Aliamphritea hakodatensis: one gene and its partner. The protein of the gene in region 2 interacts with the protein of the main gene of each other region in a pairwise test. Links are inferred from orthologs where the notes say so. Each region holds a gene or a part of one and is shown on either strand. Other genes may lie near its edges.

The links. The genes of interacting proteins can lie anywhere in the genome.
Region 1: the proteins of PCI15_RS11410 (region 2) and ileS interact in binary tests that used the Escherichia coli proteins (3 or more experiments, as listed by UniProt). The link is inferred for Aliamphritea hakodatensis from one-to-one orthologs.

Annotation. Positions count from the first base shown.
Region 1 is NZ_AP025281.1:588,100-594,168, reverse strand. The notes cover bases 55-3,422. They hold ileS (isoleucine--tRNA ligase), read right to left. Parts: upstream 3,072-3,422; coding sequence 255-3,071; downstream 55-254. Other genes in these bases: ribF (bifunctional riboflavin kinase/FAD synthetase), read right to left, coding at 3,148-3,422; lspA (signal peptidase II), read right to left, coding at 55-221. In the rest of the region: more of lspA, read right to left, coding at 1-54; more of ribF, read right to left, coding at 3,423-4,080; murein biosynthesis integral membrane protein MurJ, read right to left, coding at 4,182-5,675; rpsT (30S ribosomal protein S20), read left to right, coding at 5,952-6,069. UniProt on the Escherichia coli protein: Catalyzes the attachment of isoleucine to tRNA(Ile). As IleRS can inadvertently accommodate and process structurally similar amino acids such as valine, to avoid such errors it has two additional distinct tRNA(Ile)-dependent editing activities.
Region 2 is NZ_AP025281.1:2,478,298-2,483,520, reverse strand. What follows is about bases 1-2,985. They hold PCI15_RS11410 (D-ribose ABC transporter substrate-binding protein), read right to left. Parts: upstream 1,960-2,985; coding sequence 1,042-1,959; downstream 1-1,041. Other genes in these bases: PCI15_RS11405 (ABC transporter permease), read right to left, coding at 2,111-2,985; PCI15_RS11415 (MDR/zinc-dependent alcohol dehydrogenase-like family protein), read right to left, coding at 1-892. Also shown: more of PCI15_RS11405, read right to left, coding at 2,986-3,157; PCI15_RS11400 (sugar ABC transporter ATP-binding protein), read right to left, coding at 3,184-4,725; PCI15_RS11395 (DUF2291 family protein), read right to left, coding at 4,722-5,223. UniProt on the Escherichia coli protein: Part of the ABC transporter complex RbsABC involved in ribose import. Binds ribose. Also serves as the primary chemoreceptor for chemotaxis.

The DNA.
Region 1 (6,069 bases), 1.9 Mb from region 2 along the record:
ACTGCCACAACAGTGAAAAACCAGCGCTGCCAGCCTCCGGCATCTGCCAGAAAGCTGAACGCAGCGCCCTTGTTGTATAACAGTGTCAGATCAAACACCGGCAGTTGCGGATGCGGTATGCCATAAGGCAACACCGAATCCGCCAGCGTTTTAGTCGCCAGATCAAAACCCAGCACCAGCAGAACCAGCCATAGCCATACCAGCGCTGTAGAACGAAACATTGTCATCCTGTGATCCTGTTATCTGTGCCCGAATTAAGCAAAGCTGCGCTGTTCGCCAGCGCCGCCGACATTCTCAACACAGCGGCCACACAGTGCTTCATGCTCTGCGTTCTGTCCCACGTCTTCACGGTGGTGCCAGCAACGGTCACACTTAGCCTGCTCAGACTTCACGACCTGAACACTCAGACCTTCCAGCTCAGTCGCGACGGCATCACCGGCTTCAGCCAGCGGACGCACGGCTGCCTGAGATGTAATCAGTACAAAGCGCAGTTCATCTTCCAGCTTATTCAGCTGAGCCTGCAGCTCAGGGGCACAGAACAGGGTAACCTCTGCTTCCAGACTGCCACCGACGTTACCGGCGCTACGCTGGTTTTCCAGTTCTTTATTCACCGCAGTTTTCACCGCCAGAACCTGTTGCCAGAAATCACGGCCCAGTTCAGCATCAGCATTCAGATCAGACAAACCTTCATACCAGGTCGTCAGCTGAACCGACTCAGCCCGCTCACCTGGCATCTGCTGCCAGATCTCATCAGCCGTAAAGCTCAGAATCGGCGCAACCCAGCGTACCAGCGCTTCCATGATGTGGAACAGTGCAGTCTGGCAGGAACGACGGGCAACAGAATCTGTCTTCGCGGTGTACTGGCGGTCCTTAATGATATCCAGATAGAAGCCACCCAGATCCAGTGAACAGAAGTGCGATACTTTCTGATACACCTGCAGCATCTGGTACTGATCATAATGACCAACCAGCTCTTCCTGCAGCTGTGCGGTGCGGTCCACCGCCCAGCGATCCAGCGCCACCATGTCTTCCGGTGCTACCAGATCCGTTTTCGGATCAAAACCGCTCAGGTTGGACAGCAGGAAGCGGGCGGTATTACGGATCCGGCGATAGGCATCCGCCGTACGCTTCAGAATCTCATCCGACACAGTCATCTCAGAGCTGAAGTCAGTAGACGCAACCCACAGACGCAGAATATCCGCACCGTACTTATTCATTACTTCCTGTGGCGAAACAACGTTACCCACAGACTTGGACATCTTACGGCCGTCACCATCCACAGTGAAACCGTGCGTCAGTACCTGCTTATAAGGCGCGGTACCTTTAATCGCAATCGCCGTTTTCAGGGAAGACTGGAACCAGCCACGGTGCTGATCAGAACCTTCCAGATACATGTTAGCCGGGTATTCCAGCCCTTCTGTACGGTCCAGCACAGAGTAGTGCGTCACACCGGAATCAAACCATACATCCAGGGTATCCAGTACTTTTTCATACTGATCCGCTTCAGCACCCAGCAGGGATTCAGCTTCCAGATCAAACCAGGCATCGATGCCGGTCTTTTCAACTTCCAGCGCCACCGCTTCAATCAGTCGCGGCGTTTCCGGATGCAGTTCACCGGTATTCTTATTTACAAACAGGGCAATTGGCACACCCCAGGTACGCTGACGGGAAACACACCAGTCAGGGCTTTGCTCAACCATCGCCTCAATGCGGTTCTGGCCCCAGCCCGGGAACCATTCAACCTGTTTGATAGCATCCAGTGCTTTGGTCTTCAGACCTTCCTTGTCCATGCTGATGAACCACTGTGGCGTAGCACGGTAAATCAGCGGCGTCTTAGTCCGCCAGCAATGTGGATAACTGTGATTAAACTTCTTCTGGATAACCAGACGGTTATTCGCTTCCAGCGCCGCAACGATCTTATCTTCTACTTTGTACACGTGCTCACCGGCAAACTCGCCTGCGGCCTCTACAAATACACCGTTACCGGCAACAAGATTCAGGGTACCGATATCGTAGGCACGGCCTACGTTAAAGTCTTCCACACCGTGATCCGGTGCAGTGTGTACTGCACCGGTACCGGCATCGGTGGTAACGTGATCACCCAGGATCACAGGTACCTGACGTTCATAGAACGGATGTGCCAGCATCTGACCTTCCAGCGCCTGACCTTTACAGCGGCCAACCACCTGATAATCTTCAATGCCATAGCGACCCATGGTGTCTTCAACCAGCGCTTCTGCCAGCAACAGACGCTCAGTACCGGCACCGGCATCACACTGTACCAGCACATAATCCAGCTCAGCGTTCAGAGAAACTGCCTGGTTAGCCGGCAGGGTCCACGGCGTTGTTGTCCAGATAACAACTGAAGCTTCACCTTCACCTGCTGGCTGACCAAAACAGCCAAGGAATGCATCAGCATCCAGTGGTGCAAAACGCACATCAATGGCCAGCGAGGTTTTATCCTGATATTCCACTTCCGCTTCGGCCAGCGCAGAACCGCCCACCACACTCCAGTAAACCGGTTTATAACCTTTTACCAAGTGGCCGTTTTCAGCAATTTTACCCAGCGCACGGATGATGTTCGCTTCGGTGCCGAAGTTCATCGTCAGGTACGGATTTTCCCAGTCACCCAAAACACCCAGACGGATAAAATCTTTCTTCTGGCCGTCTACCTGACGGGCAGCGTACTCACGGCACTTCTTACGGAAATCTGAAAAAGACAGCTTCACACCGGCTTTGCCGTGTTTCTTCTCAACGTTGTGTTCAATCGGCAGACCGTGGCAGTCCCAGCCCGGCACATACGGCACGTCAAAACCGTCCAACGTACGGGACTTAACAATGATGTCTTTCAGAATCTTGTTAACTGCATGACCAATGTGGATGTCACCGTTCGCGTACGGCGGGCCATCATGCAAAATAAATTTTTCACGACCTGCGCTGACCTGACGAATCTTCTGATACAGATCCATTTTCTGCCATTGTTTTAGCATCTGCGGCTCTTTCTGAGCCAGATTGCCACGCATCGGAAAGGCCGTTTCCGGCAAGTTCAAAGTCGCTTTGTAATCGGTCATCGTGGTATCGCTTCTGGATCTCTGTTTATTCTCGTCAGACCTTTACAGTCTGAATAAGATATCTGTTAATTCGGTTTTATTGGCTGCCGGCAAAAAATGCCCTGGCAGCATCAATATCTGCAAAAATCTGTGCTTTCAGTGCATCCAGACCATCGAACTTTTGTTCGCCCCGGATGAAATGTTTAAATTCTACGCTCAGCAGGCGGCCATACAGGTCACCGGAAAAATCAAACAGGTGCGCTTCCAGTACCGGCTTAGTACCGTTCACCGTCGGCCGCATGCCGACGTTGCACACGCCTTGCAGCGTCTTGCCATCACTGAGATGCGCATTGATGGCATACACCCCTCGCAGAGGGCAGGGAAACCGGTGCATCCGCACATTGGCGGTTGGCACACCCAACTGACGCCCCAGCGCCTGACCATGCATCACCCGCCCGGTAACCCGGTAATTACGTCCCAGTAAACGGCTGCTAAGGGCCAACTGGTTGTCTGCCAGCGCTTTGCGAATACGGGTGCTGCTCACCCGCTCACCATCTACGTCAAAGGTCGCCGTGTTTTCAACGCTAAAGCCGTGCGTCACGCCACTCTGGCAGAGCATCTGATAATCCCCGGCACGGTCGCAGCCAAACCGGAAGTCATCGCCCACCACCAGATGCTTGATCGCCAGGCCGTTCAATAGCAACTGCTGCACGAAAGCCTCTGCAGTCATTGCACGCAGGCGTTCATTAAACGTCAGGCACACAACCCGGTCGACGCCCTGCTGTTCCAGCAGGCGCACTTTCTCGCCAAAGCGTGTTACCCGGGGCAGCGCCTTATCACCACAGAAAAACTCCTGCGGCTGGGGCTCAAAAATTATAACCACCGACGGTAGCTGCAATTCAGCCGCTTTACGCTGCAACTGACCCAACACCTGACGGTGTCCCAGATGAACACCGTCAAAATTACCAATCGTCGCGACGCAGTCACGGTGCGTATCACGGAGATTGTGCAGGCCTCGAATCAGTTCCATAAACAGCGATCAACTCATCAGTAGCAAAAAAATCAGCGCGGAATTATACCTCAGATAGCGGCCCCGGAGTACTCCGATACCTGACTATTTTTTCGGCATTTTCAGGGCCGTAAATGGCGCATCCGCAAACCGGTCGCCAACAGGGCTACCAGATAAACCAGCCCCCCCAGCCCAACCAGCATAGCCATCTGTCCGACCCGCTGCCACAGGGTGAAGTCAAGCCACAGGAACGCATCGGCAGCCAGCCAGTACAACAGCCCGACCATCAGACCATTGGCCAGCAGAATCCGCACCGCCATCAGCCCCCAGCCCGCCTGCCAGACAAACACACCATCACGGCGCAGCCCTCTGAGCAGCAAACCGGCGTTCAGAAAAGCCGACAGTGTTGTCGCCAGCGCCAACCCGACGTGATCGAGCGGGCCGATAAGCGCCAGATTCAGCGCCATATTCACAACCATCGCGATAATCCCGATCCGCACCGGTGTTTTTGTGTCCTGACGGGAAAAATACCCCGGCGCTAATACTTTGATCAGCATGAATGCGATCAGACCACAGGCATAAGCCCGCAGACTCATCGCCGCCATCATGACATCCCGGTCCTGCATTTCACCGTAATGGAACAACGTCGCGATCAGCGGCTCAGCCAGTATCAGCAACGCCAGTGCCGCCGGCACACCAATCAGCAGTACCATCCGTACCGCCCAGTCCAGGGTTCGGGCAAAATGCTCAGTGGATTTTTCAGCATGCTTGCGGGACAGACTCGGCAAAATCACCGTCGCAATGGCGATACCAAACACCCCCAGCGGCAATTCTGCGAGCCGGTCAGAATAATACAGCCAGGACACACTGCCGGTTTGCAGGAACGACGCCAGCAATGTATCCAACAACAGGTTTATCTGGCTGACCGACACACCAAACAACGCCGGAATCATCAGCACCATAATCCGCTTTACACCTTCGTGCTGCCGGTCCACCCGCGGACGGGGCAACAACTGAAGGCGCCACAGAAACGGCATCTGGAACAGCAACTGCACACAACCGGCAATCAGCACCCCAAGCGCCAGCGCCATGACCGGCTGATCAAATACCGGCTGCAGCCAAATGGCCGCGCCGATCAGGGATAAGTTCAGTAATACCGGTGTAAACGCCGGAACAGCAAAACGCTCATAACTGTTCAGCACACTGCCCGCCAGCGCCGTCAGTGAAATCAGCAGCAGATACGGAAACGTCAGGCGCAACATATCGACCACCAGATCGTAACGCTCCCCGCCCTGCAGATAAAAACCTGGCGCAAACACCATCGCCAGAAATGGCGCCCCTAACACCCCCAGCGCCGTGACCAGCATTAACACCAACCCCAGCGTACCGGTTACCCGGTCAACCAGAGCCTTAACCGCCGCTTTATCCTGCTGAGAACGGTATTCCGACAGCACAGGTACAAATGCCTGGGAGAACGCCCCTTCAGCAAACAGCCGGCGCAGGAAATTGGGAATTTTGAACGCCACAAAAAATGCATCAGCACCGCTGCCCGCGCCAAAAAAATTTGCCACCACGACATCACGCGCCAGCCCCAGCACCCGCGATAACATCGTCATCAGGCCCACCACCGCACTGGATCGCAACAGACCCGGAGAAGTGTTTTTCTGTGCGGCTGAACCCTGCCTGCCCTTGCTGTTACTCAAGTTTTCGCCCTGTTGCGTCAAAAATTTTCCGTCCGATGATAACGCCTCAATAATTAAATTGCTGCATTTATTGACAGACGACCTACAAACAGGAATAATTTCGCGTCTCAAAAAACGATGCCGGCACCTCCCCTTTTAGCAGGGTTATTTGCCGGGTAATTTGAATTTATATATTAAAGGAGTCGGATCGTGGCAAATTCCGCAGGATCCCGCAAACGCGCTCGTCAAGCTGAGAAGCGCCGTCAACATAACGCTAGCCTGCGTTCCATGGTTCGCACCTACGTTAAGAAAGTAACTGCAGCTATCG
Region 2 (5,223 bases):
AGACCGGATCTTTAAACACACTGAATTCAACAAAACGTCCAAGGTTCCGGGTCATACCCAGCCCCTGTTCCACTGACGCCGGATGCCCTGTCGCTTCGATATAGACATCGCAACCATAGCCGTCAGTTAATGCTCTGATCTTCGCTTCAGCATCACATTCAGACGGATTGATAACGATATCCGCACCAAAACCTTTCGCCAGCTCAAGGCGCTTATTAAACATATCAAGAACAACCAGAATCTCTGCTCCCGCCTTTTTTGCTGCACCAATCATACCCAGACCAAGGGTGCCGGCACCGGCAATCACTACGACATCACCAAGCCTGATATCTGCCCGTTCCACCGCATGCATGGAACAGGCGTACGGTTCAATCAGAATTGCCTTTTTGACCGGCAGATCCTCTGGTACCCGGTAGTTAATAGCTTCTTTAGGAAACTTCATGTATTCCGCCATCGCACCGTTCACATTGTGCTGGAAACCATAAACATCATGTTTCTGACACATCCAGTATTGGCCACTTTTACAAAACCGGCATTGCCAGCAGGGAACAATTTGCTCGGAGACAATCCGGTCACCAACACTGAAATCGGTGACACCCTCACCGAGGGTTACCACCCTGCCAATAAACTCATGCCCCGGAATCATGGGGGCTTTTATGTACGCCGGCTGCGTATCATCCCCCCAGAAGCTGGGGGCACCGCTGAAGGATTTAATGTCACCGGCACAAATTCCGCAGGCCTCAACCTTAATCAGAATTTCACCGGGGCCGGCCAAAGGCACATTCACTTCTTCAAGCCGGTAATCCCCCGGACCATACGCAACCACCGCCTGCATCCGGTCAGGGATACACCCGGCAGCAGCTGAACTTTCCATGTTCTCTGTGCTACACATTTCACTTACCTCATCCTCTTTATTCCGCGAGACAGCGCACCGCCGGAGCCAGCCTCTGTGACCGGACTGACCTGCCAGACAAACCGCACCCTATGACCGCCTACCCTGAACGGGTTACAGCTATGATCACCCGGTAACCAGCCCCACTGTCACTGTGCAAGTACAAATGGCGCAATATAGTCATCCACATTGTCAGCGGTGATAACAATACAATCGAATAACTGTTTTTCCGAAGCCGCTCCGGTTTCACCGGTTCGGATAAAATTATCTGCCTGTCTCACCGCCGCTTCCGAAAATACGGCGACCGGCTGCAGCACGGTATAGGCCAGCTCACCGGACTTAATCGCATCAATGGCATCCGGTGACCCGTCAAAACCCCCAACCCTGACACTGCCAAGCTTACCGGCTTCTTTTAAGGCAGCAATTGCACCCAGCGCCATCTCATCATTACCACTGATGACACCCTGGATATCCGGGTTTGACTGCAGCATCGCCTGCATCTTGCTGTACCCCTGTGAGCGATCCCAGTTAGCCACTTCTGATGCCACCTTATTAAGATCAGGATACTGACTCAAAACCGTCTCGAAACCGTTTGAACGGGTCGCCGCATTATTATCAGACGGAGCACCGAACAGCTCGACGTAGTTCCCGGAATCACCCACGCTCTCAACCCATTGCAGGGCGCCCATCGCAGCCCCCTGAGCATTGTTGGAAACCAGTTGGCTTTTCGCCAGCCCTTCCTGGTTGATCTCGGCATTTACCAGAAATACCGGCACACCTGCGCTCACTGCTTTACGTACTGCACCGATCGAACCGTCAGCGTTTGCCGGGTCGAGAATAATGGCAACCGATTTATTGGTAATCGCGGTATCAATCAGTTGGCTTTCTGTATTGGTATCCCCGGTATGGGCCGCCACATTGGCCGTATAGCCAAGCTTCTCAGCTGTTGCCTTTGCCACTTCTCCTTCCGTAAACCAGTATGGATTTGAAGGATCATTAACGATGATTGTTATCAGCCCGCCTGCCCAGGCCTGTCCTGTTAAAATCAGCAGTCCTGCTGCCAGCATCTTCACTATCATCTTCCTGTATTTACTGAGCATCTTTAAACTCCCTTTATCGATTAAGATCACCGGTTAACCGTTACTGTTTCCCATATAACCTGTGTTAACCGGCCACTAGCTGTTGGCGAACCTGACAGCGCTTTATCTGCAGCTGAAGTCACGCCTCCCGTCGCCGGTACTGAATACTGTTTAATAAAACTGCCAACACAATCACTGCGCCGGTAAAAACCGTTTGCCAGTAAGCTGAAACACCGATGATTACCAGGCCGTCAGCCAGAAAACCGATGACAAACGCCCCCAGCAATGTACCGCGAACATTCCCCCGGCCCCCTGTCAGCGCGGCTCCGCCGATAACCACCGCAGCAATTGCAGTCAGCTCATACGTTGTACCGGCTGTAGGCCCTGCTGACGTTAACTGTGATGACAACACAAGTCCGGCAAGGGCCGCACAAATACCCGATAAGACATACACAGTTACCTGCACCCGTTTGACCGGCACCCCTGACAGCTCGGCGGCCCGTTCATTACCACCTGAAGCGTACAGCCATCTGCCAAATGCCGTCCGGCTGAGCATCAAGCCACAACACAGCGCGATGACTATCAAAACGATCACCCCGACAGGCACTTCCCAGAACCGGTTAAATCCCAGCCAGTCGAAGCCGGTATTACCAAGTACTTCGCTGCCGGAAAGCTTGTTATAGGTCAGCCCGTTAGTCATCAGTAATGCGACCCCTCTGGCTACATAGAGAGTGCCAAGGGTGGCAACAAAGGCAGGCACTTTAAAGAATGCGATCAGTACACCGTTAACCAGACCAACCAGCGCCCCCATCGCGCAGGTCAGCAATACAACCACCCACACCGGCGGATAGAGAATTACCCCAAGTGACTCCAGCACGACTCCCTGCATCAGAAATCCGGCGAACACACCACATAGCCCCAGTGTTGACCCTACCGAAAGATCAATACCGCCATTGAGAATAACCAGCAACATACCTACCGCCAGCAAACCGAAGATTGCCACATGAGATGACATAATCATGAAGTTAGCGAAGCTCAGGTAATGGGGAGATAGCAGTGAGAAAACCGCAATGATGACCAGTAATGCAAAGTACGCCCGGCCTTCCAGCAATATCCTGATCAGGCTATATGGGTTTGTTGTTTTAAGGGCCGAAGCCCTGTCCGGTATAAAGCTGCTGCCTGACATAATCCTTGTCCTGTCTGTAACTAGATTCAGGCAATCAGAGATTCACCTGATGCTGACATAATCGCTTCCTTACTGGCATCAGCACCGAACACGGCCGCAATCCTGCCACGGTTCATAACAATGATCCGGTGTGCAATGCTCAGGCATTCGTTTACTTCAGAGGTACTGAACAGCACCCCAAGGCCTTCTTCTGCCCTGCTCGCTAACAAACGAAAGACCTCACCTTTCGCACCTATATCAATTCCCCGGCTCGGTTCATCCAGAAGCATCACTTTTGGCTGGGTTGCCAGCATTTTTCCGATAACCACTTTTTGCTGATTGCCACCGGACAGGGAACCGACTGAGGCATCAGCACTGGCGGTTTTAACCGTCACATCCCTGACAGTCCGGCTGATCAGGGATGCTTCTTTTTCAACTGAGGTGATCAGTGCTTGTGTAAACGCCCGAATACTCGCCAGGGACAGATTGCGGCCGACATTCATCGTCTGCACCAGACCGTCGCGCTGGCGGTCTTCCGGCACCAGTACCAGCCCCAGTGATATCCGCTGAGCGATGGTCATTGACGCAATATTTCTGCCAAACAGTTCAACCCTGCCCCCTGAAGGCCTGATTCGCCCGGCGAGACATTCCATCAATTCTGTCCTGCCAGCCCCCATCAACCCGTAGATACATATGATCTCACCGGGATGAATATTCAGAGACAAACCGTCCACTAACCGGTATCCGGCCCCACCAGAGTCCGTAATCACAAGATCCGTTACCGCAAGCGCAGGCCTTTCAGAAATCAGAACTTGCGGCGGTGACCCCAAATTAAAATGATCACCGACCATATTTCGTACCAACCATTGCAGATCTATATCAGCACGCCGGGCACTGGCGGTCACAGTTCCGTCACGCAGCACCACCGCATGATCCGTAATCTGTAACGCTTCCTCCAGATGATGGGAAATGTAAACAACCGATACGCCGCGGGCGGTCAGCTCATGTATTACCCGAAAAAGTACTGCAACTTCTGAGGCGCTGAGCGCAGAGGTAGGTTCATCCATAATCAGAATACGGGAGTTTACTGACAAAGCTCTGGCGATCTCCACCAGCTGTTGCTGACCCAGACGCAGCTCCTCTACCCGGGTATGAGGTGAAATGTCTTCTTCAAGCTGCTGCATGAGCTGTCGGGTCTGGCGATCTTCTTCAGCAAAATCAATGCCCGCAGAACCGGTGATTTCACGGCCCAAAAATATGTTATCCCGCACGGTCATGTTCGGCGCCAGACTGAGTTCCTGATGGATAATACAAACTCCGCAGGCCTGCGCATCTGCAGAGGAACTGAACCTCACTGGCTGATTATCCAGAAAGATATCTCCCGAACTTGCTTTAACTATGCCCGAAAGTATTTTCATCAGGGTTGACTTACCGGCACCATTCTCACCGAATAGCGTGGTCACCTGCCCACGATGGATATCAAAATTCACGTCTCTCAGTGCCAGAGTACTGCCATATACACGGCTTATATTTCTGGCTGACATCACAACTTCACCGGTTTCTCCGGTGGTTCCCGGACACCCTGTCATTGCACCACCAGCCTGACCGGTGTCACTAACCAGTTTTTAGGATTAATGAGTTTAAATACGCCGGTCACCGATAGCTGTCTGCCAGTCAGATCAGTTGATGCAATTCCAGTCAGCACCGATGACTTCATCGCATTATTCAGCGCTGAGCCGGCATCCTGATACTCAATCTGATTGGTGAACTGTCCAAAGGTGACGGTACCGGTAGCATCCCGAAGGTCTGTACCATTAATGGCAGGCCCGGTCTGGAGCCGGACGGTATGGGACGGTGGCATGCCATCTATCTCGATCCTGTAAACGCCGGATACAGATTCTCTGGCTTTGCCCTCAAAGGCGACTGGAAAGATTGTGCCGATTCCGGCTTTGACGCCGAAGTTTTCGGCCGCTACAGCTTTGTCTTCAATAATCGCCTGATACAAGGCTTCGGCCCTGACAGCATTTTCAACAACGTATTGGCGGATGCGGGGAAATTCCGACTGGCCGAACAGCTGAGGCGAAAAT